DNA from 3 places in the Shinella sp. GW835-FHT14H05 genome. Region 1 is predicted to be linked to each of the others. Evidence: predicted binding sites of a transcription regulator. Region 1 holds the regulator's gene; each other region holds the start of a gene.
The links. Region 1 encodes PhoB, which activates phosphate uptake and scavenging genes when phosphate is short. Its sites were predicted from a motif close to TGTCATNNANCTGTCAT; they were not measured.
Positions count from the first base shown of each region.

Region 1 (10,424 bases):
CTGGCGGCCTTGCGCGTGTGCGCATCGTCCATGATGACGCGGAGATCGCTTTCCGAAACGGCGGAAAGGTCGAGAAAATGCTTGGCCATGATGTGTCCTGTCTGTCCGGTCCTTTGATGCTGCCGCGACCTTTGCGCGTCACGAGTGACGCGCGTCGCGGCAGTGCTCAGGCAGCCTTGGCGGCGCTGAGCTTTTCGGCAGCCCGCTCGATGCGCGCAAGCCCCTCGCGCGCCTCCTCGGCGGTCACCGTCAGCGGCGGCAGCAGCCGCAGCACGTTATCGCCCGCCGGCACGGCGAGCAGCTTTTCCGCACGCACGGCCTTGAGCAGTTCGGCGGTCGGAATCCTCGCCTTGATACCGAGCATCAGGCCCTCGCCGCGGATATCCTCGATGATCTCGGGGAAGCGATCCTTCAGCGCCGCGAGGCCCTGGCGGAAAACGAGCGCCACGTCGCGCACATGGTCGAGGAAGCCCTCTTCCAGCACGACATCGAGCACCGCGTTGCCGACCGCCATGGCGAGCGGATTGCCGCCATAGGTGGAGCCATGCGTGCCGGCGACCATGCCGGCGGCCGCTTCGTTCGTGGCAAGGCAGGCGCCGAGCGGGAAACCGCCGCCGATGCCCTTGGCGACCGCCATGATATCCGGCGTGACCCCCGACCATTCATGGGCGAACAGACGCCCGGTGCGGCCGACGCCGGACTGAACCTCGTCGAGCACCAGCAGCAGGCCGTATTCGTCGCAGAGCTGGCGCAGCTCCTGCATGAATTCCTTCGGCACCGGGCGGATGCCGCCCTCGCCCTGCACCGGCTCGATCAGGATCGCCGCCGTCTCCTCCGTGATCGCATCCTTGACGGCGGTGATGTCGCCGAAGGGAACCTGGAGGAAGCCGGGGGCCTTGGGGCCGAAGCCTTCGAGGTACTTTTCCTGGCCGCCGGCGGCGATCGTCGCGAGCGTGCGGCCGTGGAAGGCGCCTTCGAAGGTGATGATGTGGAACTTGCCGGGATGGCCCTTGGCGAAATGATAGCGGCGCGCCGTCTTGATCGCGCATTCCAGCGCTTCCGCGCCGGAATTGGTGAAGAACACCTTGTCGGCGAAGGTCGCTTCCGTCAGGCGCCGACCGAGGCTTTCCTGGCCCGGAACCTCATAGAGGTTCGACAGGTGCCAGACCTTGTCGGCCTGGTCCTTCAGAGCGGCGACGAGATGCGGATGCGCGTGGCCCAGCGAATTGACGGCGACGCCGGCGGCGAAGTCGAGATATCGCTCGCCATCCTCGGCGATCAGCCAGACGCCCTCCCCGCGCGTGAACCGGAGCGGTGCACGCATATAGGTTTCATAGAGCGGCGCGGCATCGGCCATGGCGCGGATCCTCCGAAAAAGAGATGCGGAAAAACGTGAACGCGGCTTGACTTTTCCAGGCTCCAGAAAAATCAAAAGCCGCCTTTCGGCGGCATGCGGCACTATCGGCATTTCAGGCCGGGATGTCAACAAATCGCACCCCGAAATAGTGCTGAACCTCCCGCAAGGTAAGGATTCACGCCACGCGCGGAAGGTGTCGCTATCGAGTCACACCCAGCCAGCAAGTTGGGGAAAACTCGGAAATCGATTCGCCCGGATTCCTGCGACTCTTGTCACAGAGTCCCCCAAACTCTAGGTTAAAGACCAATTACTAGACTGCATGCGGCGGAACTAGTCACCAAAAGAGTTAGGGCGTTCAAATTCCGGACCCGTCCGGAACGCGATGAGGGATTCCCGCATTGCGAGCGTCGAGCGGAGACGAGAGATGAACTGGACAGACGAGCGGGTCGAGAAACTCAAGAAGCTCTGGAGCGAGGGCCTGAGCGCGAGCCAGATCGCGGCACAGCTCGGCGGCGTCAGCCGCAACGCGGTCATCGGCAAGGTGCACCGGCTGAACCTTCCGGGCCGCGCCAAGGCCGGCGGCACGCAGAGCGCGTCGCGTCCCAAGCGCCCGGTGCCGGCAGCCCCGCGCCCCGCGACAACCTTCCAGGCCCGCGCCGTGACCGCCCGCTCCGTCGTGCGCCCGGCCGGCAACACCATTACCAAGGAAGAGGTCGAGACGGATTTCGAGACGCAGCGCGAGCAGCTTCCGGTTCCGTCCAACGGCAACAGCGTGGTCGTGCCCATGTCGCGCCGGCTCGAGCTGACGCAGCTCACCGAGCGCACCTGCAAATGGCCGATCGGCGACCCGCTGAACGACGACTTCCACTTCTGCGGCAACGAGTCCCCGGACAACTCGCCCTACTGCACCTACCACCAGCGCCTCGCCTACCAGCCCTCGGCCGAGCGCCGCCGGATGCGGTGATCTTTTCCACGACAGCACATGCGATGCGGACCCGAAAGGGTCCGTTTTCGTTTGTGGTGCAGGGCCGGACCACACTCCGAAACGCAAACAGGCCCCGAAGGGCCCATTTTCGTCCTTGGGAGGAAAGGGGTCGCTTAGGCTTCCAGCGAATAGCCTGCGCCGCGGACCGTGCGGATGACGTCCTGCATGTTTGCGAAGTTGAGCGCCTTGCGCAGGCGGCCGACATGCACGTCGACCGTGCGTTCGTCGACATAGATGTCGTGGCCCCAGACGCCATCGAGAAGCTGCGAGCGCGAGAAGACGCGGCCAGGCGAGGTCATCAGGAATTCCAGCAGTCGGAATTCCGTCGGGCCGAGGCGGACTTCGCGGGTGCGGCGATGCACCCGATGCGTCTCGCGGTCGAGCTCGATATCGCCGCAGCGCAGCACCGTCGAGACGACTTCCGGCCGGGCCCGGCGCAGCATGGCGCGCACGCGGGCGACGAGCTCAGGCGTCGAGAACGGCTTGACGACATAGTCGTCGGCGCCGGTGGCGAGCCCGCGCACGCGCTCGCTTTCCTCACCGCGTGCCGTCAGCATGATGATCGGCAGGCGTTCGGTCTCCGGCCGCTGGCGCAGCCGCCGGCACAGTTCGATGCCCGAAACGCCCGGCAGCATCCAGTCGAGGATGAGGAGGTCCGGCATGCGCTCCTGCAAGCGCACTTCGGCCTCGTCACCGGAGAGGATCGTATCGACCTCGAAACCTTCGGCTTCGAGGTTGTAGCGCAGGAGGACGCTTAGCGCCTCCTCGTCTTCCACGACGGCGATTCTGGGCACCATGGAGGCAAAACTCCTTACTCGGAGGCTTCAGTGACGTCGGCAGTGACCACTGACGTCGAGGTGTCGTCCTTCGGGCGTTCGCCTTCGGGCTGCGAGCCGGTCGCCATGTAGTAGATGGTTTCCGCGATGTTTGTCGCATGGTCGCCGATGCGCTCGATGTTCTTGGCGCAGAACAGGAGGTGGGTGCAGGGCGTGATGTTGCGCGGATCTTCCATCATGTAGGTGAGGAGTTCGCGGAACAGCGAGGTGTAGATCGCGTCGATCTCGTCGTCGCGCTCGCGGATCGCCTTGGCCTTCTCCACCGAGCGGGTGGCGTAGACGTCGAGCACTTCCTTGAGCTGGATCAGCGTCAGTTCGGCGAGGTGCTCCAGGCCGCGGGTGAGCTTGCGGGGCATGCCCGAGCTCTGCACGGCGATGACGCGCTTGGCGGTGTTCTTGCCGAGGTCGCCGACGCGCTCCAGTTCGGCCGCGATGCGGATCGCGCCCATGATTTCGCGCAGGTCCGCAGCCACCGGCTGGCGCTTGGCGATCGTGACGATCGCCTTCTCGTTGATCTGGCGCTCGGCGGTGTCGAGGATGACGTCTTCCGAGATCACCTTCTGCGCCAGCGCACCATCGGTGGTGACGAGCGCACGGACGGAATCCGCCACCATCTGCTCGGCCGTGCCACCCATTTCGGAGATGCGGCGGGAGAGGTACTTCAGTTCTTCGTCATAAATCGAGACAATATGGGTCGATGACATGGTTGTGTCCTTAATGCGCTCGGATTTTCAGGGGGTTCGGCGACGATGGCGTCAGCCGAAGCGGCCCATGATGTAGTCCTGCGTGCGCTGGTCATCCGGGTTGGTGAACATCTTGTCGGTGTCGTTCTCCTCGACGAGGTTGCCGAGGTGGAACATGGCGGTGCGCTGCGAAACGCGGGCCGCCTGCTGCATCGAGTGCGTCACGATGACGATCGTGAAGTTGGCGCGCAGCTCGTGGATCAGTTCCTCGACCTTTGCGGTCGCGATCGGGTCGAGCGCCGAGCAGGGTTCGTCCATCAGGATGACTTCCGGGCTGACGGCGACGGCGCGTGCGATGCACAGGCGCTGCTGCTGACCGCCGGAGAGGCCGGTGCCGCCTTCCAGCAGACGGTCCTTCACCTCGTTCCACAGGCCGGCCTTCTGCAGGCTCGACTCGACGATGGCGTCCATGTCGGCCTTCGCCTTGGCGAGGCCGTGGATGCGCGGGCCGTAGGCAACGTTCTCGTAGATCGACTTCGGGAACGGGTTCGGCTTCTGGAACACCATGCCGACGCGGGCGCGCAGTTCGACGACGTCGATGTTCGGATCGTAGATATCGTCCGTGTCGAGCGTGATGCGGCCGGTGACGCGGCAGCCTTCGATCGTGTCGTTCATGCGGTTCAGCGTGCGCAGGAACGTCGACTTGCCGCAGCCCGACGGGCCGATGAGGGCCGTCACGGTGTTCTGGCGGACGTTGAGGTTCACGTCATAGAGGGCACGCTTGTCGCCGTAGTAGACCGAAACGTCCTTGCCGATCATCTTGTAGGAAATGTCGTTCATTTTCTTGTCCAGCGCTTTCTCGACTGCTGCTTCTGACATCATGTTCATCTGTTTGGTCCTTCTACCAACGCCGCTCGAAGCGGCGGCGCAACAGGATGGCGCCAACATTCATGAGGATGAGGAAGACGAGGAGGAGGATGATAGCACCCGATGTGCGCTCCACGAAGGCGCGCTCCGCCTCATTCGCCCACATGTAGATCTGCACCGGCAGCGCCGTTGCGGGTTCGAGCGGCGTCGACGGAATATCGGCGACGAAGGCAACCATGCCGATGAGCAGCAGCGGCGCGGTTTCGCCGAGCGCGTGGGCGAGACCGATGATGGTGCCCGTCAGGATGCCCGGCATGGCGAGCGGCAGGACGTGGTGGAACACGGTCTGCATCTTCGAGGCGCCGAGGCCGAGCGCTGCCGAGCGGATGGACGGCGGCACGGCCTTCAGCGCCGAACGGGTCGCGATGATGATCGTCGGCAGTGTCATGAGGGTCAGCACCAGGCCACCGACGAGGGAGGCCGAGCGCGGGAAGCCCGCAAAGTTGACGAAGACGGCGAGACCGAGCAGACCGTAGACGATCGACGGCACCGCGGCGAGGTTGTTGATGTTGACCTCGATGAGGTCGGTGAAGCGGTTCTTCGGTGCGAACTCTTCGAGATAGATCGAGGCCGCGACGCCGATGGGCAGCGCAAGCACAAGCACGATCAGCATCATGTAGAGCGAGCCGACGGCAGCGACGGCCACGCCGGCGGCTTCCGGACGGCTCGATGCGCCGTTCAGGAAGATGCCGGTGTTGAAGTGCTTGGAAAGCGCGCCGCTTTCGGCAAGCTGGTTCATCCAGCCGATCTGCTTGTCGGAGATCTTGCGGTTGTTCTCGGGGACGGCCAGATCGATCTGGCCCTTGAAGGCGGAATCGAGGTCGCCGTGCGCAAGGAAGGTCACGGTCTGTGTGGTGCCGATGATCGACGGATTGGCGGTCACGAGATCGCGCAGCTGGGTGCGGACGCTGTCCGAGATCATTCCGTTGACCGCGCGAAGGCCCGCACGATCGTCTTCGCCGACGCCAAGCACCTTGGCGAGCGCATTGCGGGCGACGACCGGATAGTTGGCCGATACCAGCTTCTGCGGGTTGGTGGCCCGCTCGTTGTCCTTGTCGATGATCTGCTCGGAGAACTCGACCGGAATGGTGATCATCGACTGCTGGAATGCGGTGTAGCCCTTGGAGACGACCGAAAACAGCAGCAGGAACAGGAAGATCAGACCGAAGGCAATCGCAGCCATGCCGTAGAGGCGAAAGCGACGTTCGGCGGCATAGCGGCCGCGCAGGCCGATATCGCGGCGTTCGGGCTTGGAGGCAGCACCTAGGGCGGCCGTAGTAGGGCTCGTGGAGACCTGGCTCATTCGTACTGCTCCCGGTATTTGCGCACGATGTAAAGGGCGTAGATGTTGAGGCAAAGCGTGATGAAGAACAGCGTGATGCCCAGCGCGAATGCCACCAGCGTCTGAGGCGAGGTGAATTCAAGGTCGCCCGTCAGCTGGCTGACGATCTTGACGGTCACGGTCGTCATCGGCTCGAAGGGGTTGAGCTGGATGCGGGCGGCAACGCCGGCGGCCAGGACCACGATCATCGTTTCACCGACGGCGCGCGAGGCGGTCATCAGCAGGGCGCCGACGATGCCCGGCAGTGCGGCCGGCAGGATGACGCGCTTGATCGTTTCCGAGCGGGTGGCGCCCAGGCCGAGCGAGCCGTCGCGCATGGCCCGCGGAACGGCGGTGATGATGTCGTCCGACAACGAGGAGACGTAGGGGATCAGCATGATGCCCATGACGAAACCGGCCGTCAGAACGCTCTGCGCCTGGATGAAATTGGAATAATCGCCGGTGACGAGGCCGTTGAGCTGCTCGGAAAGGTCGCGCAGGAACGGGCCGACGGTCACGAGGGCGAAGAAGCCGTAGACGATGGTCGGGATGCCGGCAAGCACTTCGAGCAGCGGCTTTGCAACCGAGCGGACGTGACGCGAGGCATATTCCGACATGTAGATCGCGGCGAAGAGCCCGACCGGCACGGCGACCAGCATGGCGACGAGGCCGATATAGAGCGTGCCGGCGAGCAGCGGGATCAGGCCGAACTGGCCGGAAGAGTCCGTCGAGCCGGCAGCGGCAAAACGCGGATCCCAGACCGTGCCGAAGAAGAACTCCCAGGCAGGCACCCTGTTGAAGAAGTGGATGGCTTCCGTTGCCATGGAGGCGACGATGCCGACCGTTGTCAGGATAGCGATCGACGAGGCGGCGATGAGGCCGACCAGCATGACGCCTTCGACGCGGTTGCGGGCGCGGAACCGCGGCGCAATGGCGCGGTAGGAGAAAAACGCGCCGACGGCCGCGGCCAGGACGACGAGGATCGACAGGAAGGTGCTGCTCGCCCGCGACATGCGGCTGAGATCATCGGCGGACTTCAGCATGTAGGGCGCCGGATCGGCGGCAAGCGGCACGCCCTTGGTGGCGAGCAGGCTGCGTGCGGTGGTGCCGTCCTTGAACAGCGCCTCGCGTTCTTCCGCCGAGAGCATCGCCATACCGCGGGCAATGGCGCCGATCATGTTGTAGCCGAGGTTCTGCTCGGCCTGCGACGTCGCCTTGACCTCTTCGGGAAAGCCCGCGCGAACGGTCGAACTGATGTAAATCGGGCTGGCAATAATCCAGACCAGCAGCACGACGATTGCCGGAAGCATGGCCCATATCGCAACGAAAGAGCCGTAATATCCTGGCCGCGAATGCAGGTTGGAAAGCCTGCCGCCGGCAAGCGCATTGGCGCGCCAGCTACCGACCATATAGCCCGCCACGCCGATGACGGCGACGACGAGCAAGAGAAGGGAAATACTCATTTAGGAAATTCTCCCGGCGAGATCATCTGCGCTGTCATTTTGTGTTTCGCAAAGCTGCTGACGGGCTTTGCTGGAAGTGCCCCCGGGCGCGCAAACCGCTCAGAAGGGGCGGCCGGCGCGAAGAACGCGCCGGCCAGAGACAATCACATGATCTTGCCGTCTACGAAGGCCTTACGGATTTCTTCGCGCTCTGCATCGGGAGCAGCGACGAGGCCGTATTCAACCAGCGGGGAGTCCGGGCCGATCATGTCTTCGCTCGTGAAGAACTCGACATATTCCTTCAGGCCCGGGATAACGCCGAGATGCGCCTTCTTGACGTAGAAGAACAGCGGGCGCGAAACCGGGTATTCGCCGGAAGCGATCGTTTCGGTCGACGGAACGATGCCGCTGATGGTGGCGACCTTCAGCTTGTCGGCGTTGTTTTCGTAGAAGGAAAGGCCGAACACGCCGATGCCGGACTTGTTGGCAGCGATGCGAGCGAGCGTTTCGGTGTAGTCACCGTCGATGTCGACAGCCAGACCGTCCTTACGAACGGCTACGCACTTGGAAAGCTGTTCCTTGGCGTCGGAAATAGCAGCCTTGATGACGTCCTGAGCGCCCGAGTCCTTGCAGCCGTGAGCGAGGATCTTCTCTTCGAAGACTTCGCGCGTGCCGTGCTTGGAGCCCGGGATGTAGGCGGCGATTTCGGCGTCCGGCAGGTCCTTGTTGACTTCCGACCACTTCTTGTAGGGGTTGGCAACCAGCTTGCCGTCGACGACGACTTCAGCGGCGAGCGCCTGGTAGAGGTCCTTCGGCTCGAGCTTCAGGTCGGCATTGCCGGCGTCGGTTGCGAAGACGATGCCGTCGTAGCCGATCTTGACTTCCTGGATTTCCGTGACGCCAGCGGTCTTGCAGGCTTCGATTTCGTCAGCCTTCATCGCACGCGATGCATTGGCGATGTCGATGCTGTCCGGGCCGACGCCCTTGCAGAATTCCTTCAGACCACCGCCCGTGCCGCCGGATTCGACGATCGGGGTCTTGAAGTCGGGGAAGGTCTCGCCGAACGTCTCGGCAACGATCTTGGCATAGGGAAGGACGGTGGAGGAGCCTGCGATCTGGACCTGGTCGCGCGCAACGGCAACGCCTGCGAATGCGGCGGAAGCGACAAGCGCCGCGAGGGTGAGCTTAAGAGATTTCATCTGGGTTCTCCCGAAGAGGACATATGTGGGAAGCGCAGGTTTCGCGCTCTCTGCCGTTGACCGGCGGCTCTTCTCTAAACCCCGATCGCCCTCCCTTTTATGTCAGTTTGACGAAACATTTGTGACACGCCAAACACCTGAAATTGCTTCGCTATTTTAAACGATGCGACGAAGCCGTAATTCTTTGTGTCAAAACTTCACGGTAAACACCGTGCCCTTGCCCACCTCGGACTTCACGACGAGGCGTGCGCGGTGGCGGGTCAGGATGTGCTTGACGATGGCGAGCCCCAGGCCTGTGCCTTTCTTGGAACGGCTGGCCTCGACGTTAACCCGATAGAAACGTTCGGTAATCCGCGGCACGTGTTCCGGCGGGATGCCGGGGCCGTAGTCGGTGACGCTGAGTTCGACCGGCACCTCGCCGCCGCCGGTGAGCGAAACGTCCACCCGCTTGCCCTCCTGGCCATATTTGCAGGCATTCTCGATCAGGTTCTCGAAAACCTCGACGAGTTCGTCCCGGTCGCCCGGCACGATGACGGGATGTTTCGGCAGGTCGAGCACGACCTCGATGCCAAGATCGCTGGCAAGCGGCTGCAGGCTGTCGCGCACATGGCCGAGCAACGGCACGAGATCGACGGTCTGGTCCGGCGTGAGGTTTGAGCGCAGTTCGAGGCGGGAGAGCGACAGCAGGTCGTCGACGAGGCGGCTCATGCGTGTGGCCTGCTCGTGCATGATGCCCAGGAAGCGTTCATGCGCCTTGACGTCGTTCTTGGCAGGGCCTTGCAGCGTCTCGATGAAACCGCGCAGCGACGCCAGCGGCGTGCGCAGCTCATGGCTGGCATTGGCGATGAAGTCGGAGCGCATGCGGTCGATGCGGCGGGCCTGCGAGACGTCGCGGAAGGTCAGGAGCCAGAGCGGCTCGCTGGTGCGGTCGGCGAGGGGCGCGATGCGCACGACATAGACGGTTTCGGAGGGCAGCCGCTCGGCATGTTCCGTCTCGCGCGGCTGGCCGCTGGCGATCGCATCGCGCACCATGTCGAGGATTCCGGGCGCGCGGATACGGCCGGCAAGGTCGCTGTTGCGGGGGATCGCGCCGAAAATCGCCTCGGCGGCGCGGTTCTGAAGCTTGACGGTCTCGCGCCCGGACAGGAGCACGGCCGGCGCATCGAGCGCACCGAGCACAGCGGCAATGGCGGAGAGGTCTTCCGCCGGCGCAACGGGCGGAGCAGCGGCCGGCACGGGCACGGTGACCGCCGCCATGGCGCGGATGGCGGTGTCCGCCATGCGACGCTCGGTGCGCAGCAGGCCTGCAATGACGAGCAGCAGCACGGCAAAGGAAACCCAGCCGAGATGCATGCCAGCAAGCCACATGACGAAGCCGACAAAAAAGGCCGAGGCAATGAGAACGCGTTCGCCCCACAGTTGTATTGCCAGCCAGCCGAGGACCGTCCGCTGATCTGCCACCGCCACCCATTCCCTTGCAAGCATCGTATCCTCCGCACCTCCATCGATTCTCCATGGATAGCGCGGCTTCATGACATGTTTTTCACGGCGCGCTTGAATTCGCAATCCGGTTGTGGCCACCTCTTGGTGTAGCGGCCTTGGCCGTGGGCAATTTCTGAAGGAGTGCACGATGGCGCAAGAAGCCGAAAGCCGGGCTGTTGAACTGGATATCGA
Region 1 covers NZ_JBXAFY010000004.1:78,433-88,856, forward strand. Annotated here, with positions in the region: gene argF (ornithine carbamoyltransferase) at 1-89, opposite strand, end outside; gene AC1Q6Z_RS14940 (aspartate aminotransferase family protein) at 167-1,357, opposite strand; gene AC1Q6Z_RS14945 (GcrA family cell cycle regulator) at 1,782-2,321, shown strand; gene phoB (phosphate regulon transcriptional regulator PhoB) at 2,456-3,139, opposite strand; gene phoU (phosphate signaling complex protein PhoU) at 3,154-3,882, opposite strand; gene pstB (phosphate ABC transporter ATP-binding protein PstB) at 3,934-4,749, opposite strand; gene pstA (phosphate ABC transporter permease PstA) at 4,763-6,091, opposite strand; gene pstC (phosphate ABC transporter permease subunit PstC) at 6,088-7,572, opposite strand; gene AC1Q6Z_RS14975 (substrate-binding domain-containing protein) at 7,716-8,750, opposite strand; gene phoR (phosphate regulon sensor histidine kinase PhoR) at 8,940-10,235, opposite strand; gene ppk2 (polyphosphate kinase 2) at 10,381-10,424, shown strand, end outside.

Region 2 (10,424 bases), on a different contig from region 1:
ACGCTGCGGCTTTCGAAATCGGTGGTGAGCGAAAGGCTGGCGGAGCTGGAGCGAAGCCTCGGCGCAACGCTGCTCCACCGCACCACGCGGCGGATGTCGGTAACGGAGGATGGCGCCGCCTTCCTCGAACGCGCCACCCGCATCCTCAGGGAGGTCTCGGAAGCGGCGACGGATCTCGCCGAACGGCGCGGCACGCTTGCCGGCCCGATGCGCATTTCGGCGCCCGTCACCTTCGGCCGGCTGCATCTCGGGCCGGCGCTCTTTCCCTTCCTGGCGGCCAATCCGAAAATCGAAATGTCACTCGATCTCGACGACCGCCGTGTCGACATCGCATCGGGTGCCTATGACGGCGTGGTGCGCCACGGCACGATCGACGATTCCCGCCTGATGGTGTGGCGGCTTGCGCCGAGCCGCCGCGTGCTGGTCGCCTCCGGCGACTATCTCGCCAGCCACGGCACACCGGCAACGACGGCCGAACTCGACGGGCACAAGGGCGTCTTCTACACGAACCGCGGCGTGGCGGACTGGCGTTTCGCGACGGCTGACGGCATCGAGATCGTCCGGGCACGGGTGGGCTTGCGGGTCAACAATGGCGACATGCTGCGCGACGCGGCGGTCGCCGGCCTCGGCATTGCGCTGCTGCCGCTGTTCATTGCCGGGCCGGATATTCGCGCCGGCAACCTGAAGCTCATCGATGTCGGCGTGCGGCCGAGCCCGGAATTCATCTACCTCGCGCATCCGGAAGGGCGCCGCTCGTCCGTCAAGCTTCGCGCGCTCGCGGACCATCTCAAGGCGGCCTTTGGCGATCCGCCCTATTGGGAGGAGGGGGCGGGCTGACATGCGGCCCGATTGTTCGGTAAAACCGGAAGCGAGATCCGCCGTTGGTTGGCTAATTCGAACGACGGTTCGGTGATAGTCATGCTTCACCAACGGGCTGAAAGCGGCGGTCGATCGGATCGCCTTCCCGCTAGGTGGGAGACCAAAATGTTGAAAACCATCCTTGCCTTGGGACTGCTCGCCTTCGCCGCACCTGCCGGCGCCGAGGTCCCCGCCTTTTCGGCTTCCTTCAAGACGCAGGAGATCACCACCAATGGCGCAACCATCCATGTCCGCTTGGGCGGCGTGGGGCCGGCCGTGGTCCTGCTGCACGGTTACGGCGAGACCGGCGACATGTGGGCGCCGATGGCGGCCGATCTTGCCCGCGACCATACGGTGATCGTGCCGGACCTGCGCGGCCTCGGCCTTTCCTCCAAGCCCGACGGCGGCTTCGACAAGAAGACCCAGGCCGGCGACGTTGCCGGCGTGCTCGATGCGCTGAAGGTCGAAGAGATCGACCTGGTGACCCACGACATCGGCAACATGGTGGGCTTCGCCTTCGCCGCCGCGCATCCCGAGCGGACGAAACGCTTCGTGCTGATTGACGCGCCCGTACCCGGTGTTGGCCCCTGGGAAGAGATCCTGAAGAACCCGCTGCTCTGGCATTTCCGTTTCGGCGGGCCGGACATGGAGCGTCTCGTTGCCGGCCGCGAACGCATCTATCTCGATCGCTTCTGGAACGAGTTCTCGGCAACGCCCGCCCGCTTCACCGAGACGTCGCGCGAGCATTATGCCAAGCTTTATGCCCTGCCGGGTGCCATGCATTCGGGCTTCGCGCAGTTCGCGGCCTTCGACCAGGACGCGGCCGACAACCGGGCCTTCCTGGCCGCCGGCGGCAAGCTTGCGATGCCGGTGCTGGCGATCGGCGGCGAGAAGTCGTTCGGGCCGATGATGGCAACCGTGATGCGGGCTGCCGCCAGCGATGTGACCGAAGGTGTGGTGCCGGATTCTGGCCACTGGATCATGGAAGAAAACCCCGAAGCCACGACGAAAATGGTCCGGGCGTTTCTCGACAAGGCAAACTGATCCTGGGCGGAAAATGAACTGTCCTTCGACCTCCGCCCGGCCGGGCGGGGGTTTTGCGGCGCACTGTCACAAAAACATCATGCGGGCTTCCTAATAAGTTCTGGTGGCGGGATAAGACCGGTCGATCGACTGGCTTGGTGACCTGCCGCGCGTCCGGGCAAATGGATTCCGATCATGTTCGAAAACGATCATCTGAGCCGCATCAAGGCAGAAATCGCCGACAGCTTCGACGAGGAGCTGGAAATGCAGATGGAAGAGGAGCAGCTGGACGCGCTCGTCTCCGAGGGCATGTCCGAACCCGCGCCGCAGACCATCGAGCGGCGCATCTATTTCCGCGAGCTGTTCCGTCTCCAGCATGAGCTGGTGAAGTTGCAGGACTGGGTGCAGCACAACAAGCTGAAGGTCGTGGTGCTGTTCGAGGGCCGCGATTCCGCCGGCAAGGGCGGCGCCATCAAGCGCGTGACCCAGCGCCTCAACCCGCGCGTCTGCCGCGTCGTGGCCCTGCCGGCGCCGACCGAGCGCGAGCGCAACCAATGGTATTTCCAGCGTTACGCCGCCCATCTGCCGAGCGCCGGTGAAATGGTGTTGTTCGACCGCTCCTGGTACAACCGCGCCGGCGTCGAACGCGTCATGGGCTTCTGCAACGCGGAAGAGCTTGAAGAGTTCTTCCGCTCGGTGCCGGAATTCGAGCGCATGCTCGTGCGCTCCGGCATCATCCTCATCAAATACTGGTTCTCGATCACCGACGACGAGCAGGAATTCCGCTTCCGCATGCGTATCCACGATCCGCTGAAGCAGTGGAAGCTCTCGCCGATGGACCTGGAAAGCCGCGTCCACTGGGAGGATTACACCAAGGCCAAGGAAGAGATGCTGGAGCGGACCCACATTCCCGAGGCTCCCTGGTGGATCGTCGAGGCGGTGGACAAGAAGAAGGCGCGGCTGAACTGCATCGCCCATCTCCTGACGCAGGTTCCCTATCAGGACGTGCCCAAGGCCCCGATCGAGCTGCCGGAACGCGTGCGCAACGACAACTATATCCGCCATTCCCCGCCGGACGACATGTATGTGCCGGAGGTCTACTGACATACCGGCAAGGACACGGATGGAGCATTTTATTTGAATCTCCTCCCTGAGATGGACAAAGAGCACCCGCCGGGCCTCATCGGCGCCTGGCGGGCGCGTCCCGGCGAGCGCGTCGTGCCGCTTGCGCCCCAGGACATCGGTTCCGCGCTTGGCGCGGAAGACGGCTGGATCTGGCTGCATGTCGATCTCGTAGACCAGCGCATGCAGGGCTGGCTTGGCGGCCATTGCCCCTTGCCCGCGGCCGCGCGCGCCATCCTCGACGGACATGACGAAAGCCTTGTGCTCGGCCAGGAGGCCGGCACGCTGCACGGCGTCGTCGCCGACATGCAGATGGACATGGACCGCATGTCGACCACGATCGGCCGCATGCATTTCGCGCTCACCGACCGGCTGCTCGTCACCGGCCGGCGGCATCCGCTGGAGGCGGTGGACCGGGTGCGGCGATCCTTCGCCGAAGGTTTTTCGCCTGCAACGGCCTGCGAGCTTTTCGAGGGCATCGTCGCGGCCTTTTGCAAGAACACCAATCTCAGGCTCAACGAGGCGACCCGGCTGCTCGACGCGGTGGAAGACCGCATCGTGACGGAGCGGCTGAGCGACGAGCGCCGCAGCCTCAAGGAAGTCCGCCGGCTGGCGGTGTCGCTGCATCGCCCGGTCGCCGGCATGGTGGCGCTGTTCGAGGAGGAGGACCGCGAGGACTGGGCACTCTCCGAGGCGACCCATGCCGTGCTGCACCGGCTTTCGCTGCGGCTTGAACGGCTCGACCGCGAAATCGTCATGGTCAACGACCGCGCCCGCCTGCTGCAAGAAGAGATGGCGGCGGAACTGGCCGACGAATCGAACCGTAGCCTGCGGGCGATGGCGGTGATGAGCGCGCTGCTGCTCCCCGGCACGCTGGTCGTCGGCGTGTTCGGCATGAACACGGCCGGATTGCCGTTCAGCGTGGGTGAATCCGGATTCGGCTGGGCGATGGCGCTCGGCGTCGGCGCCACCGCGCTGTTCTACTGGCTGCTGCGCCGTGCCGGCATCAGCCTGCGGTTCTGACCGTTCCGTCTACTCGGCGGCGACGATGTGGAATTCCCGTGCGCCGTCGCATTTCTTCGCGCCACCCATGATGTAGATGAGACAGCTCGTGCGCAGCAGCGAGGCGAAATTCGATACGGAACCGTTGATTTCCAACGCCTCGTCGTAAAGCGTCGAGAGGAAGCGGGATGTCGACTGACCCTGGCCTATGGCCATCTCGTCGATCAGGTCCCAGAAGGCCGCTTCGATCTGGATGCTCGTCGAATGGCCGCCGATCCGCACCGAGCGGTTGACAGGCCGATAGCGTTGCGGGTCCTGGCCCGCAAAGACCTCACACATGGTTTATCCTCCAGTCTTGTTTTTATACAGGCGATTATGCGGCGGCCCTTGAATTTGGTCAAATCATCCTGTGTCGCGATAAAACAAGAAAAATCCTTCGCATAAAACTCCAGAAATGAAAAACGACGTGCGGTAATGGGCTGCTACCCATGCCCGTGATTCCGGGCGCAATCTTCCCTTCACAAGTCGAACTGCAAGCAGGGGAAGGGCAGCGTGGCAAAGTCCATTCATTCGATGATCCGTGTTCTGGATGAAGACCGGTCCGTGGATTTCTACAACAAGGCCTTCGGGCTCGCGGTCGCCGACAGGCTCGACTTTGAGACCTTCACGCTCGTCTACATGAGCAATGCCGAAAGCGAATTCGAACTCGAACTGACGATCAACAAGGGCCGCACCGAAGCCTACAATCTCGGCGACGGCTACGGCCATCTCGCTGTGTCGGTTTCCGACCTCGACGGCGAGCACGCCCGCATCTCCGGGCTCGGCTTCACCACCGGCAAGATCGTCGAGTTCAACCGCGACGGCGGCCTGCTTGCCCGCTTCTTCTTCGTGACGGACCCGGACGGCTACAGGATCGAGGTCCTGCAACGGCACGGCCGCTTCAAATGAACGGGCTGGCGGCCGGAGGAGGGCCGCCGGTCTCAAACGCAATGGGAGGAACCTGACATGACGACGATCTACGAGCAGCGCCCGGGACTTTCCCGCCGCGAGCTTTTGAAGCGCGGCACGATCGGCGCCGCACTCATCATCTCCGGCAGGGCGGTGATCAGCCCCGACAAGGCCTGGGGCATGGAGACGACGGCGCTGAAGCCGGAAACGATGGCGACGCTGATCAAGCTCGCCCGTGATATCTATCCGCACGATACGGTCGCAGACCGCTTCTACGCCATCGCGGTGAAGGGCCACGACACCAAGGCCGGCACGGACGCTGCGCACAAGGAGCTGATCGAGGCGGGCATTGCCGATCTCGACAAGCGGGCGGGCGAGGGCGGTTATCGCGGTCTCGGCTGGGAGGATGATCGCGTGAAAATCCTGCACGACATCGAGAGCACACCCTTCTTCCAGGCGGTGCGCGGCGACCTCGTCGTCTCCTTCTATAACCAGAAGGAGCTCTGGCCGCATTTCGGCTACGAGGGCGAATCCTATTCCAAGGGCGGTTACATCGCCCGCGGCTTCGACGACATCGAATGGCTTTGACGGCGGTCTGACGGTCCGCGCCGGAGGAGGCGCGACCGCGGCTTTGACGCCGACCGCACATGTTTCGGGAGGAAACCATGGCAGCTCCTTATGATCTCAACGACGACAGCGTGGTCGTCATCATCGGCTCGGGCGCCGGTGGCGGTACGCTGGGCAATGAACTGGCGCAGAAGGGCATCGATGTCGTCGTGCTCGAAGCCGGTGCACGCATCGAACACGAAGACTTCATCAACGACGAGTGGGACAGCTTTTCCCAGCTCGCCTGGCTCGACCACCGCACGACCGGCGGCGGCTGGCGCGTCTCGAAGGATTTTCCCAACCTTCCGGCCTGGATCGTCAAGGCCGTCGGCGGCACCACGACGCACTGGGCGGGCGCCTCGCTGCGCTTCCAGGAGCATGAGTTCAAGACGCTCACCAACTACGGCAAGGTCGAGGGCGCCAACCTGCTGGACTGGCCGGTGACGCTCGCCGAGCTGGAGCCTTACTACGCCAAGGCCGAAGACAAGATGGGCGTGACCCGCACCAACGGCATCGAGGGCCTGCCCGGCAACAACAACTTCAAGATCCTGAAGGCCGGCGCCGAGAAGCTCGGCTACAAGGAATGCCACACCGGCAACATGGCGATCAACTCGGCCGACCGCGACGACCGCATGAGCTGTCAGCAGACCGGCTTCTGTTTCCAGGGCTGCAAATGGGGCGCCAAATGGTCGACGCTCTACACGGAAATTCCGAAGGGCGAGGCGACCGGCCGGCTGGAAGTGCGGCCCAATTCCCACGTCGTCAAGATCGAGCATGACGATAGTGGCAAGGTGACGGCGGTTGTCTATGCCGACAAGGATGGCAAGCTGCAGAGCCAGAAGGCCCGCATCATCTGCGTCGCCGGCAACTCCATCGAAAGCCCGCGCCTGCTGCTCAATTCCGCATCGAGCAAATATCCGGATGGGCTTGCCAACTCCTCCGGCCAGGTCGGCAAGAACTATATGCGCCACACGACGGGCTCGGTCTATGCCGTGTTCGAAAAGCCGGTGCATTTCTACCGCGGCACCACCATGGCCGGCATCGTCCGCGACGAGGCGAAACACGACCCCTCACGCGGCTTTGTCGGCGGCTACGAGCTGGAGACGCTGGCGCTCGGCGTGCCGTTCATGGCGGCCTTCCTCGATCCCGGCGGCTGGGGCCGCACCTTCGCCTCCGCCATGGACAGCTATGCCAACATGGCGGGCCTCTGGATCGTCGGCGAGGATATGCCGCAGGAACAGAATGCCGTAAAACTGCATGGCGAACTGAAGGACAAATACGGCATGCCGATCCCGGATGTCTGGTTCACCGACCATCCGAACGACGTCGCCATGCGCAACCACGCCTACAAGCAGGGCGAGGCGCTCTATGCGGCGGTCGGCGCGACACGCAGTTTCCCGACGCCGCCCTATCCTTCGACGCACAATCTCGGCACCAACCGCATGAGCGAGAAGGCGCAGGATGGCGTCGTCAACAAATGGGGCCAGACGCACGACATTAAGAACCTGTTCGTCTCGGATGGCAGCCAGTTCACGACGGGGGCGGCGGAAAACCCGACGCTGACCATCGTCACGCTCGCCATCCGCCAGGCCGACTACATTGCCAAGGAGATGGGGGCCGGCTCGATCTGAGGTTTACCGCGATCCTCCCCGGTCGCCTCCGGGCGGCCGGTGATCGCGTGCGGCTCCATCGAGCCGTGCCACCTCTGGCCGGCTTCGGCCGGCCACCTTTTGCCGTCCTTCCACGCGGAGCCTATCGCTGCATGAGAATAATCGCCGTCCTCGCGGGCCTCGCCTTGCCCTTCGCCGCCCATGCCGCGGAAGGATCAGCGGAAGCGGGCGCCGTCGTCTTCAAGAAATGCACCGCCTGCCACAGCGCCGACAAGCCGATGAACAAGGTCGGCCCGCATCTCGTCGGCATCGTCGACCGCCCCGCCGCCTCGCTTGCCGACTACGGCAAATATTCCGACGCGATGAAGGCGGCTGCGGCCGGAGGCCTGAAATGGGACGAGGCAACGCTCGCCGCCTATCTCGCCGGCCCCAGGAAGATGATCCCCAAGACACGCATGGCCTTCACCGGCCTGAAAGCCGGTGACGCGGCCGACGTCATCGCCTATCTCAAATCCCTTGAGCCGTAGCTGCCGGCAGCGGCGCAGGCATCGCGAAAACGGCCAGCCGGGAAAGTCTCATGACTGTCCTGCGGGCGGCGGGTCTTCGGCTTTTGCTTCGTTCTGCTCGAAATAGGGCGCGAACAGCCTTCCAAGTTCGCTGAGGTCCAGCATGACGCGCCGCAGGTGCAGCTGCATGATCTCGCGGGCCTTGTCCGTGTCACGGGCCATCACCGCCTCCAGCACGCCCTGGTGATCCTGCACAAGCTGGTCGAGCTGGCCGGCCTGCACCGACAGGCGGCGCACGCGGTCCATGTGTTTCTTGGCGTCGGAGATGAAGCTCCAGACGCCTTCGCGGCCGGCCAGGCTGCAATAAAGCGCGTGCATGCGTTCGTCGCATTCGAAGAAGAGGTCGGGATTGTCCTCGACGATGGCCAGTTCCTGTTCCTCGATGGCCTGGCGGATGCCGAGCAGGATGCGCCGGTTCGATTGCTGGGCGGCTTCCGCGACGATGGCCAGCTCCAGCTGCTCGCGCACGAACTGCGCCGTGCGCACGGCATCCATGCGGATGGGGGCGACCACGACGCCTGCCCGCGAACGCAGATCCACCAGCCCTTCCGCACTCAGCCGCGATAGCGCCTCGCGCACGGGCGTGCGGCTGACGCCCAGGAGATCGGCCAGCGCATGTTCGCCGATCGGTTCGTTCGGCTTCAGTTCCAGCCCGATGATCTTTCGCGAGAGCGTGCGGTAGCAATGCTCCGCCGCCGAGATTTTCGTGTCACGCGCCATTCCGCCCCCGTCTTTTGTTTTCTTGCATGCAAATCGCCTTGCAATGCACGATAGCCTGAAAAATATGGATTTTCCACTCATACATAGGTCGACGCTTGACCGCCTCAAAAATCTTGCATACAAGAATGCAAAGACATCTGGGAGGATATCGATGACCAACCGCATCAGGCTACGGCCCGCTGCTTTGCGGGTTTTTGCTTCTGCCGCACTCGCGGTTCTCATGGCCGGCGCGGCCGGCGCGCAGGAACTGACGATCGGCGCGCTCTATCTCGACGCGCAGGGTTTTTATGGCGGGATCAAGAAGGGTATCGAGGCGGGTGCGGGCGATTCAAGCGTTCGCCTGCTCGGGCAGAACAGCCAGGGCGATGCCGCCAAGGAGGCGCAGTTCGCCTCCACACTGATCGCCTCGAAGGTCAGCGCGATCATCATGTCGCCGGTTTCCGCGACGGCCTCCGTGCCGGTGGTCAAGCAGGCCTCCGAGGCCGGCATTCCGGTCATCTGCTACAACACCTGCGTCAACGACGAGGACGCCAAGAAATACGTCAAGGCGCTGGTCACCACCGACCAGTTCAAACTCGGTTATGATGTCGGCCTCGTCGCCGGCGATTATTTCAAGGGCAAGGGCATCGACAAGCCCCGCTTTGGCATCCTGAATTGCGACGTCTACGAGGCGTGCGTGCAGCGCAAGGCCGGCTTCAAAAAGGCGGTCGAGGAGACGGTGCCGGGCGTCGAATGGGCGGCCGATCAGGCCGGTTTCGAGCCGGGCAAGTCGACGGAAACCGCGACGACCATGCTGACCGGCGACACGGCGATCAATGCCATGTTCGCCACTACCGACAATGGCACGATCGGCGCCATTCAGGGCATCATGGCCTCGGGCCGCCAGGGTCAGGCCGTCGTCTTCGGCAATGATATCAGCGTGCAGCTCGCACAGTACCTGATCAATGCGCCGGAAACCCTGATCGCCACGAACGGACAGCAGCCGCAGCAGATGGGCAAGGACTCTGTCGCCATGGCGCTTAAGGCCATCAAGGGCGAGGCGATCGACACCTATCTCACCATCGTGCCGACCGAGATGTTCCTGTCATCGGATCCCGACAAGGTGAAGGCCTGGCTTGAAGCCCGGCCCGACGGCATCCCCTGAGACGCCATAGGCGCCTCGGACTGGGGGCCGCTGCCTGGGTCGCGGCCCTCCTTTTCCAACCTGAACGGCATGGCTTCCATGACTGAACCGCTCGTCCAGATGCGTGGCATATCGAAGTCGTATCCCGGCGTCGTTGCACTTCGCGACGTGGATTTCGCCATCGGCCGCGGTGAGGTCCGCGCGCTGCTCGGCAAGAACGGCGCTGGAAAATCGACGCTGGTGAAGATCCTTGCCGGCGTCGAGCGGCCGGATGAGGGATCGATCCTGATGGATGGCGCTGCGGTCGCCTTGCGCACGCCGATGGACGGCATCAAGGCCGGAATCGCCACCGTGCACCAAGAATTGAGCGTCGTTCCCGAACTTTCGATTGCGGAAAACGTCTTTCTGGGCCGTTGGCCGAAGCGCGGCGGCAGTGTCGATTGGCGGACGATGGAACGTGAGGCGCATGCGGCGCTCGAAGTGCTCGGCCTCGATCTCGATCCACGCCAACCCGTTGCGCGCATATCCGTGGCGCAGCGCCAGCTTGTCGAGATCGCGCGGGCTCTGCGCCAAGGCGCGCGGTTGCTGATCCTCGATGAGCCGACGAGTTCGCTGGTCGCGCAGGAGGCGGAAACCTTGATCCGGGTGGTGCGCCGGCTGGCGGAGCAGGGTACGAGCGTCATCTATATTTCGCACCGCATGGACGAGATCCGGCGGGTGGCCCATTCCCTCACCATCATGCGTGACGGCCGTCACATCGCGACGACAGCCGTCGGCGATGTGACGAACCGCCAGATCGTCGAGATGCTGCTGGGCAGTACACAGGCCGAGGGCGAGGCCGTACGC
Region 2 covers NZ_JBXAFY010000002.1:242,839-253,262, reverse strand. Annotated here, with positions in the region: gene AC1Q6Z_RS08605 (LysR family transcriptional regulator) at 1-837, shown strand, start outside; gene AC1Q6Z_RS08600 (alpha/beta fold hydrolase) at 985-1,902, shown strand; gene ppk2 (polyphosphate kinase 2) at 2,077-2,985, shown strand; gene AC1Q6Z_RS08590 (CorA family divalent cation transporter) at 3,019-4,026, shown strand; gene AC1Q6Z_RS08585 (ribbon-helix-helix domain-containing protein) at 4,036-4,344, opposite strand; gene AC1Q6Z_RS08580 (VOC family protein) at 4,558-4,953, shown strand; gene AC1Q6Z_RS08575 (gluconate 2-dehydrogenase subunit 3 family protein) at 5,011-5,541, shown strand; gene AC1Q6Z_RS08570 (GMC family oxidoreductase) at 5,619-7,190, shown strand; gene AC1Q6Z_RS08565 (c-type cytochrome) at 7,322-7,696, shown strand; gene AC1Q6Z_RS08560 (GntR family transcriptional regulator) at 7,745-8,455, opposite strand; gene AC1Q6Z_RS08555 (substrate-binding domain-containing protein) at 8,607-9,599, shown strand; gene AC1Q6Z_RS08550 (sugar ABC transporter ATP-binding protein) at 9,678-10,424, shown strand, end outside.
Region 2: a site for PhoB is predicted at 1,967-1,983, ahead of ppk2 (polyphosphate kinase 2). Genes of this name have one in related genera too.

Region 3 (10,424 bases), on a different contig from region 1:
TCGGAGAATTCCTTCGCCGCCCTGTCGGCCGCGACCTCGTCGTTCTGCGTGCGGCCGAACATGTACATGCGCACATAGGCATGCGACCATTTCAGGAGCTGCGGCCCCATCTCGTCCGGAATGCCGATCATGCGGGCGATCATCGTCACCGGCAGGATATCGGCGAAGGCGGCGAGCAACTCGACCTTGCCATCCTTCTGGAAACGATCGATCGCCTGGTGGCAGAGTGCCGTAATCTCCGGCGTCAGCCGCTCGATCGTGCGCGAAACGAAGGCGCGGTTGACGAGTGTGCGCAGCCGCGTGTGCTCCGGCGGTTCCAGCTCCAACAGCGACCACGCCTCCGCCGCATCGAAATGCCTCACATGATCCTGCGGCTCCGGCAGTCCCAGCTCTTCGCGCGTCGCCACATGCAGGATCTGCCGCCCGAACCGGCGGTCGCGTAAAAGCCCGTTCACATGGTCATAGCCGGTGAAATACCAGCGTTTCCGCTCTTCCCAGTAGAAGGTGGGACAGTGCGCATGCAGCGCGGCATAGACGGGATTCGGATCACGGTAGAAATCCGGATTGCGCGCGTCGAGCGAGACGCGGCGGCTGGCGGGATCGATGGAGAGAAAGGGGAAGGGGCGCGTTGTCATGGGAATGACCTAGCGGATTTCGCCGCGCCGTAAAAGCGCGACGATCCGCGGTCAACAGCCGCATCATTTCCCGATTGCAACACCCTCGCGCCGCGGATCGGCCGCGCCTTTCAGGCCGTCGGCGGTGAGTTCGATGGCGTGGAGGCCGGAGTTCATGTCGCCGATCTTGACCTCGTAGCCGAGGGCTTTCAGCGGTTCGGCGAGTTTTTCGGCGTCGGTGCCGGCTTCGAGGTCGTAGAGGCCGAAGCGGTTGATGGCGTGTGGCATGGCGACGATGGCGCCGACATCCATGCCCCAGTCGATATAGGCGACGAGCGCCTGCGCGACATAGCCGATGATCTGGCTGCCGCCGGGCGAGCCGATGGCGAGAAGCGGCTTGCCGTCCTTCATGACGATGGTCGGCGACATGGAGGAGCGGGGGCGTTTGCCGGGCTCGACGCGGTTGGCGACGGGCATGCCCTCGTCATGGGTCTTGAAGGAGAAGTCGGTCAGCTCGTTGTTGAGCAGGAAGCCGTTGGTCATCAGGCGGGAGCCGAAACCGTTTTCGATGGTCGTGGTCATCGAGACGACGTTGCCGTCCTTGTCGACGATGACGAAATGGCTAGTGGAGGGCAGTTCGATTGCGGCGTCGCGGCCGAAGTTGAAGGCGTGGTCCCATTCCGGCTTGCCGGATGTCACGGCATCCTCGCCCAGCGCCTTCTCGCCGTCGAGCAGCTTGGCCCGTTCGCCGAGATAGGTTTTTTCGAGAAGGCCCTTGATTGGCGAAGGCACGAAATCGGTGTCGGCAAGAAAGCGTTCCCGGTCGGCGAAGGCGAGGCGCTGGGCATCGCCGATCAGCCGCCAGCTTTCCGGATTGTCCTTGCCGAGCGCCTTGAGGTCGAAATTCTCCAGCAGGCCGAGCATCTGGCCGATGGCGACCGCGCCGGAGGAGGGTGGTCCCATGCCGCAGATGTCGAGCGCGCGGTAGGTGATGCAGACCGGCCGCCGTTCCTTGACCTGATAGTTGGCAAGGTCGGCGAGCGCCAAAACGCCGGCATTCTTGCCGGACATGCGCACCGTGTCGACGATCGCCTCGGCGATGGCGCCGGTATAGAAGGCGGGCGCTCCGCCTGCCGCGATGGCGGAGAGCGTTTCGGCATAGGCCGGGTTTTTCAGGATCGTGCCGGCCTTCAGCGGCGCGCCGTCGGCGCCGAAGAAATAGGACGTCGTCGATTCGAAGGTTTTCAGCTTGTCGCCTTCCGCGGCGATCAGGCTGGCGAGGCGCGGCGAGACGGCAAAGCCGTCGCGGGCGATCTTTTCGGCCGGGGCGAAGAGATCCTTCCAGGGCGTGCGGCCCCAGCGGTTGTGCGCCTCCTGCATCAGCATGACGGTGCCGGGCGTGCCGACCGAGCGGCCGCCGACGACGGCATCGAAGAATTTGAGGGGCTGGCCCGTCTCATCCAGGAAGAGTTTTGGCGTCGCCTCCATCGGCGCCGTCTCGCGGCCGTCGAGCGTGGTGATGCGCTTCGTGCCGGCGTCGTAATAGACGAGGAAGGCGCCGCCGCCGAGGCCGGAGGATTGCGGCTCGACGAGGCCGAGCACCGTCTGGACGGCGATCATGGCGTCGATGGCGCTGCCGCCGGCGGCAAGGACCTTTTCGCCGGCCTCCGCCGCGAGCGGATGCGCGGCGGCCACCATATGCGCCTTGGCGGTCACGACCTTGGCTGCGGAAAAGCCGGTCGCGCGCTCCGGCGAGATCGTGTCGGAGGCCTGCTGGGCGAATGCGCCGGCGGCGGTTGCAAGAAGGAGCCCGAGGGCTGCGATAGATCGTGTCGTCATGACTGTCTCCATCCGTCGGAATACGGGCGCAGGGCGCCGGGAAATGCGGGCAGGGTGATGGGACGGATTCATCCTTCCTTCACCCTGTCGGCGCTGCACCTGTGGAAATCGCTTTCCTGCGTCGCGCCAGTTAACCCCATTCTGGCATAGAGCGCCGCAAAACGCGCGTCCGTCTTGAAGTCAGATACCCTGACACTCTATGTAGGGAAGAAGAAACTTGCTGATTCCCAACGTTTGCGAAGGGTTTCAGGGCCACACCGATGAAGGATTGATATGAGAAATCCCGTAGATACCGCCATGGCTCTGGTGCCGATGGTCGTCGAGCAGACCAACCGCGGCGAGCGTTCCTACGACATTTATTCGCGTCTCCTCAAGGAGCGTATCATCTTCCTGACGGGTCCCGTCGAAGATCACATCGCCACGCTCGTCTGCGCGCAGCTCCTCTTCCTCGAGGCCGAAAACCCGAAGAAGGAGATCGCGCTCTACATCAATTCGCCGGGCGGCGTCGTCACGTCCGGCATGGCGATCTACGATACGATGCAGTTCATTCGCCCGGCCGTGTCGACGCTCTGCATCGGCCAGGCCGCGTCCATGGGCTCGCTGCTTCTGGCCGCCGGCCACAAGGACATGCGCTTCGCCACGCCGAACGCCCGCATCATGGTTCACCAGCCTTCCGGCGGCTTCTCCGGCCAGGCGTCCGACATCGAGCGCCATGCAAAAGACATCATCAAGATGAAGCGTCGGCTGAATGAGATTTACGTCAAGCACTGCGGCCGCACCTATGAGGAAGTGGAACGGACGCTCGACCGCGACCATTTCATGACGGCCGACGAGGCGAAGGACTGGGGTGTGGTCGACCGCGTCATCACCAGTCGCGAGGCAATCGAGGGCGTGGACGCGTCGTAATATCGGGGTCGGGGCAGCGCGACCCATGACGCTCGACGAATACAACGCCTTTTGCGCTTCGCTCCCGGCCACGACCCATGTCGTGCAATGGGGCGGGGCGCATGTCTGGAAGGTCGGTGGCAAGGTTTTCGCCATCGCCGGATGGAGCGAGGCGGAACTGCCGGGGGTCACGTTCAAGGTGTCGGAGCTCGCCTTCGATATCCTGCGCGAGCAGCCCGGATGCCGGCCCGCGCCGTATCTCGCCTCACGGGGCATGAAGTGGATACAGCGGCAAACGGGCGAATCAGTGGACGACGCGGCCTTGTGTGACTATCTAAGGGAAAGTCACGGTTTGGTTGCGGCCAAGTTGACGCGCAAGGCGCGCGCAGATCTTGGCTTAATGCGCGGATGAACGCAATCGTGCGATTTGTAATGATCGCGGGGCTTTATCCGCGCAGCAAAGCCGGTAATATTGGCCGTTAATGCTATGTTGATTTGTGACAGCTTAGCATTCGGTGTTTAAACGGGGAATGCGTTGCGACCGGTTGGCGGGCTTGCGTCCGGCCCGGTCAGTGCCCCTGGAGCCTTTGGAGGACGCGAAAGCGCTTCCGGCAAGGCGGTGTGAGTGGTCCGGCCATCTTCCGGGAGATGAACGGCGTGCTGGAAGGAAAGTGATATGAGCAAGGTCAGCGGCAGCAACGGCGGCGACTCCAAGAATACCCTGTATTGCTCTTTCTGCGGAAAGAGCCAGCACGAAGTCCGCAAGCTGATTGCCGGACCGACCGTCTTCATCTGCGATGAATGCGTCGAATTGTGCATGGACATCATCCGCGAAGAGAACAAGACCTCGATGGTCAAGTCCCGTGACGGCGTTCCGACGCCCCAGGACATCATCAAGGTCCTCGACGAATATGTCATCGGCCAGCAGCAGGCCAAACGCATCCTGTCGGTGGCGGTGCACAACCACTACAAGCGCCTAGCGCATGCCGCCAAGGGCTCGGACGTGGAACTGGCGAAGTCGAACATCATGCTGGTCGGCCCGACGGGCTGCGGCAAGACCTATCTCGCCCAGACGCTCGCCCGCATCATCGACGTGCCCTTCACCATGGCCGACGCCACGACGCTGACCGAAGCCGGTTACGTCGGCGAGGACGTGGAAAACATCATCCTGAAGCTTCTTCAGGCGGCCGACTACAATGTCGAGCGTGCGCAGCGCGGCATCGTCTATATCGACGAAGTCGACAAGATCTCGCGCAAGTCCGACAACCCGTCCATCACCCGTGACGTTTCGGGCGAGGGCGTGCAGCAGGCGCTTCTGAAGATCATGGAAGGCACGGTCGCCTCGGTTCCCCCGCAGGGTGGCCGCAAGCATCCCCAGCAGGAATTCCTGCAGGTCGACACGACGAACATCCTGTTCATCTGCGGCGGCGCCTTTGCCGGCCTCGACAAGATCATCTCCGCCCGTGGCGAGAAGACCTCGATCGGCTTCGGCGCCACGGTGCGCTCGCCGGAAGATCGCCGCGTCGGCGAGGTTCTGCGCGAGTTGGAGCCGGAAGACCTGGTGAAGTTCGGCCTCATCCCGGAATTCATCGGCCGTCTGCCGGTTCTGGCGACGCTCGAAGACCTCGACGAGGATGCGCTGATCCAGATCCTGTCCGAGCCGAAGAACGCGCTGATCAAGCAGTACCAGCGCCTGTTCGAGATGGAAGACGTCGAGCTGACCTTCCACGAGGACGCGCTGCGCGAGATCGCCAAGAAGGCGATCGTGCGCAAGACCGGTGCCCGCGGCCTGCGCTCGATCATGGAAAAGATCCTGCTCGACACGATGTTCGAGCTGCCGACGCTGGAAGGCGTGCGCGAGGTCGTCATTTCCGACGAGGTGGTCAAGGGTTCGGCCCGTCCGCTCTACATCTACTCGGAGCGCTCCGACGAGAAGGCCAACGTCTCGGCCTGATCGACGCACACCACTGAGAGGAAAGACCCGCCACGGCGGGTCTTTTCGTTTCAGGGTCAACTCGTGACATTTCGTGACTGGTCGCTAGGCCCCGGACGGGGCATGATGTAGTGCCTGCCGGCCTTATAAGACGTTGCGAAACGTCGCGGGCCAAGCGAATATGAAAGACTTTGATTCTGTATCTCGCGTATGCTCCGGCGCATTGCCGGGGGAAGGCCGCAAGTTCCGCGACAGCGCGGAAGACTACACTTCCTTCCGTTGGTTCGTCTGGCCTGGTGCGGGGTGGGGCACTCCGTAGCCGGGCTTGAAAAAGCGTTAACCGAACGCCACTTGTGGATGGAAAAGAACGCCGGCCCGGCGCCCCCAAGCGCCGATTGGACCGGTTCCCGGAAACGGGACGTTTGAAAGGAAATGACATGACGAAAAAGACGTCTGCGCCGCACGAATCGACGGCCTTCCCGGTCCTGCCCCTGCGCGACATCGTGGTGTTCCCGCACATGATCGTTCCGTTGTTCGTCGGCCGCGAGAAGTCGATCCGCGCGCTCGAAGAGGTGATGGGCACCGACAAGCAGATCATGCTTGCCACCCAGATCAACGCCTCCGACGACGATCCGGAAGTCGACGCTATTTACCGCATCGGCACCGTCGCCAACGTGCTCCAGCTGCTGAAACTGCCCGACGGCACCGTCAAGGTGCTGGTCGAAGGCCGTGCGCGCGCTGAAATCGACGGCTACACCGAACGCGAAGAGTTCTACGAGGCGATGGCCCATGTGCTGGTCGAGCCCGACGAGGACCCGGTGGAAATCGAAGCGCTGTCGCGCTCGGTCGTCTCCGAGTTCGAGAACTACGTGAAGCTCAACAAGAAGATTTCGCCCGAAGTCGTCGGTGCCGCGAGCCAGATCGAGGATTACTCGAAGCTCGCCGATACCGTCGCCTCGCACCTCTCCATCAAGATCGTCGAAAAGCAGGAAATGCTCGAGACGACGAGCGTCAAGCTGCGGCTTGAAAAGGCGCTCGGCTTCATGGAAGGCGAGATCTCGGTTCTCCAGGTCGAAAAGCGCATCCGCTCGCGCGTCAAGCGCCAGATGGAGAAGACCCAGCGCGAGTATTACCTGAACGAACAGATGAAGGCGATCCAGAAGGAACTCGGCGACGGCGAGGATGGCCGCGACGAGATGGCCGAACTGGAAGAAAAGATCGCCAAGGCCAAGCTCTCCAAGGAGGCCCGCGAAAAGGCGGATGCCGAGATGAAGAAGCTGCGCCAGATGAGCCCGATGTCGGCGGAAGCCACCGTCGTGCGCAACTATCTCGACTGGCTGACCGGCATTCCGTGGAACAAGAAGTCGAAGATCAAGACCGACCTCAATGCCGCGGAAAAGATCCTCGACGAGGATCATTTCGGGCTCGACAAGGTCAAGGAGCGCATCGTCGAATATCTCGCCGTGCAGGCGCGTTCGGCCAAGATCAAAGGCCCGATCCTGTGCCTCGTCGGCCCTCCGGGCGTCGGCAAGACCTCGCTTGCGAAATCGATCGCCAAGGCGACCGGCCGCGAATACATCCGCATGGCGCTCGGCGGCGTGCGTGACGAGGCCGAGATCCGCGGTCACCGCCGCACCTATATCGGCTCGATGCCCGGCAAGGTCATCCAGTCGATGAAGAAGGCGAAGAAGTCCAACCCGCTCTTCCTGCTCGACGAAATCGACAAGATGGGCATGGATTTCCGTGGCGACCCGTCTTCGGCTCTGCTCGAGGTGCTCGATCCGGAACAGAACTCGACCTTCATGGACCACTACCTGGAAGTCGAATACGACCTGTCCAACGTCATGTTCGTAACGACGGCGAACACGCTGAACATTCCGGCGCCCCTGATGGACCGCATGGAAGTGATCCGCATCGCCGGCTACACGGAAGAGGAAAAGCTGGAAATCGCCAAGCGGCACCTGCTGCCCAAGGCGATCCGCGACCACGCGCTGCAGCCGAAGGAATTTTCGGTTACCGACGGCGCGCTGATGGCGGTCGTCCAGCAGTACACCCGCGAAGCGGGCGTGCGTAACCTGGAACGCGAACTGATGAAGCTCGGCCGCAAGGCGGTCACCGAGATCATCAAGGGCAAGTCGGCGAGGGTCGAGGTCACGGCGGAGAACATCCACGACTTCCTCGGCGTTCCGCGCTTCCGCCACGGCGAAGCCGAAGGCGAGGACCAGGTCGGCGTCGTCACGGGCCTTGCCTGGACGGAAGTCGGCGGCGAACTGCTCACCATCGAAGGCGTCAGCCTTCCCGGTGGCAAGGGCCGCATGACGGTGACCGGCAACCTGAAGGACGTGATGAAGGAATCGATCTCGGCAGCGGCGTCCTACGTCCGCTCGCGCGCCGTCGATTTCGGCATCGAGCCGCCGCGCTTCGACAAGACCGACATCCACGTGCACGTGCCGGAAGGTGCGACGCCCAAGGACGGCCCATCGGCCGGTATCGCCATGGCAACCGCCATCGTCTCCATCATGACCGGCATCCCGGTCTCGAAGGATATCGCGATGACGGGCGAGGTGACGCTACGCGGCCGGGTGCTCCCGATCGGCGGCTTGAAGGAAAAGCTGCTCGCAGCGCTTCGCGGTGGCATCAAGAAGGTGCTGATCCCGGAAGAGAACGCCAAGGACCTGGCCGACATTCCGGACAACGTGAAGAACAACATGGAGATCGTTCCGGTCTCCCGTATGGGCGAGGTGATCAAGCATGCGCTCGTTCGCCGGCCCGAGCCGATCGAGTGGGACGGGACCGTCGAGGATACCAAGGTTCCGGCTGTCGAATCGACTGAAGACGGCCTCGGCGCCATCGCGCACTGAGCCTTAACGCCGGGTGAAGTATCCGGTATTTTGGCGCGAAACTGGAAAGACCGGCCCTCGGGCCGGTCTTTTTCGTTGAAAAGCGTGTGTAAACCCCGGATTCTCAGGGGATTGCGACGAAATTTTCTTGCGAGGCGAGGGGCGATGCGTATTCTGCCCCCGACTTGTATGAGTCGTTTCAAACCGTAAGAAAGGGGTGGAAACATGAACAAGAATGAACTCGTATCCGCAGTGGCTGAGAAGTCGGGCCTGTCCAAGACGGACGCAGCATCTGCTGTCGACGCCGTTTTCGAGACGATCCAGGGCGAACTCAAGAACGGCGGCGACGTTCGTCTGGTCGGTTTCGGCAATTTCTCCGTATCGCGTCGTGAAGCTTCGAAGGGCCGCAACCTTTCGACTGGCGCCGAGATCGAGATCCCGGCACGCAACGTGCCGAAGTTCTCGGCCGGCAAGGGGCTGAAGGACGCCGTTAACGGCTGATCCGATGCCGCTGCATGATCCTCGCATCCAAACAGGTGCGGGAAGGCATGATGCGGCATCCACAGTTCTGCTGCGCCCGGGGCGCGTCCTTCGGGGCGCTTGGCGCTGCAGGGCAGAGAGCGGTTATCCACTCCGCCGCCAATCCTGAGTTTCAGGGTCGGGGCCCGGTTCTTCCGGGCCCCTTTTTATTTCCGGGTGGAGGCGTGCAGCCGTCGTCGAATTGTCATCGGCCTGTAACACGAAGGCCTCAGAACCGCCGGGTTCCTTTTGACCGGATCCCGGAGGATTTCATGAAAACCCGTTCGATCACTGCTGCGCTCGCAGCCGTCCTCGCCGCATCGGTAGCTTCTGCCGCTAGCGCCGAGCCTGTATTCAATCGCATTGCATCCTTTGCCGTTGCCGACAACCTGCCGGAAGGCAAGGACAAGGCGACGCCGACCTCTTCGGAAATCATCAGTGCGTCTGAAGATGGCAACATGCTCGTCTATTCCGACAGCCCGAACAAGGCGATCGGCTTCATCGACATCACCGATGCAAAGGCCCCTAAGGCCGGCGGCACGGTCGCCTTCGAAGGCGAGCCGACCTCCGTCACGTTCGCCGGCGGAAAGGCGCTCGTCGCCATCAACACCCGCGAAAGCTTCGTCAAGCCGTCGGGCATCCTCGCCCAGGTCGACGTCGCTTCGAAGGCCATCGACACGACCTGCGACCTCGGCGGCCAGCCGGATTCGATCGCGCTCAACAAGGACAAGACGCTCGCCGCGATCGCCATCGAGAACGAGCGCGACGAAGAGGTCAATGACGGCGACATCCCGCAGATGCCGGCTGGCGATCTCGTCATCCTGTCGCTGAAGGACGGCGTCGTCGATTGCGGCTCGATCAAGCATGTCACGCTGACCGGCCTGGCCGACGTCGCCGGTGACGACCCGGAGCCGGAATTCGTCGCCTTCAACAGCCTGGATGAGATTGCCCTCACGCTCCAGGAAAACAACTACATCGCCATCATCGACGGCAAGACCGGCACCGTAAAGACCCACTTCTCAGCCGGCACCGTCAACCTGGAAGGCATCGACACCAAGAAGGACGGCGCCCTCAAGTTCACCGGCGAGATGAAGGATGTCGCCCGCGAGCCCGACGCCGTGAAGTGGCTCGACGACAACCGCTTCGTCGTTGCCAATGAAGGCGACTGGAAGGGTGGCGCACGCGGCTTCACCATCTTCGACAAGACCGGCAAGGTTCTCTACGAGAACGGCGCAGGCCTTGAGCGCGAGATTGCCAAGATCGGCCACTATCCGGACGCGCGCAACAAGAAGGGCATCGAGCCGGAAGGCATGGAAGCCGCCAAGTTCGGCGACGACAACCTGTTCTTCGTGCTGGCCGAGCGCGCCTCGATCGTCGGCGTCTACAAGGACACCGGTGCCGAGCCCGAGCTTCTCCAGCTCCTGCCGTCGGGCATCGGTCCGGAAGGCGCCGTCGCCATTCCGAGCCGCAACCTCTTCGTGACAGCCAACGAGACCGACCTCGTCGAGGACGGCCTTGCCCGCTCGCACGTCATGATCTTCGAGCGTGCGGAAGGCGAAGCGGCCTATCCGCAGATCGTCTCCACCGAAAAGGACGGCGAACTGATCGGCTTCGGCGCTCTTTCGGGTCTCGCTCCGGTCAAGGACCAGGCTGGCCATCTCTACGCCGTCAACGACTCGGTCTACGCCTCGCAGCCGACGATCTTCACGATCGACGCCACCGCGAAGCCGGCCAAGATCACCGACGCGCTGCGCATCACGCGCGCCGGCGCTGCCGCCCAGAAGCTCGACATCG
Region 3 covers NZ_JBXAFY010000006.1:281,834-292,257, forward strand. Annotated here, with positions in the region: gene AC1Q6Z_RS20010 (cytochrome P450) at 1-635, opposite strand, end outside; gene ggt (gamma-glutamyltransferase) at 699-2,453, opposite strand; gene AC1Q6Z_RS20020 (ATP-dependent Clp protease proteolytic subunit) at 2,727-3,359, shown strand; gene AC1Q6Z_RS20025 (MmcQ/YjbR family DNA-binding protein) at 3,385-3,750, shown strand; gene clpX (ATP-dependent Clp protease ATP-binding subunit ClpX) at 4,015-5,292, shown strand; gene lon (endopeptidase La) at 5,709-8,132, shown strand; gene hupB (DNA-binding protein HupB) at 8,337-8,612, shown strand; gene AC1Q6Z_RS20045 (esterase-like activity of phytase family protein) at 8,903-10,424, shown strand, end outside.
Region 3: a site for PhoB is predicted at 8,823-8,839, ahead of AC1Q6Z_RS20045 (esterase-like activity of phytase family protein). Genes of this name have one in related genera too.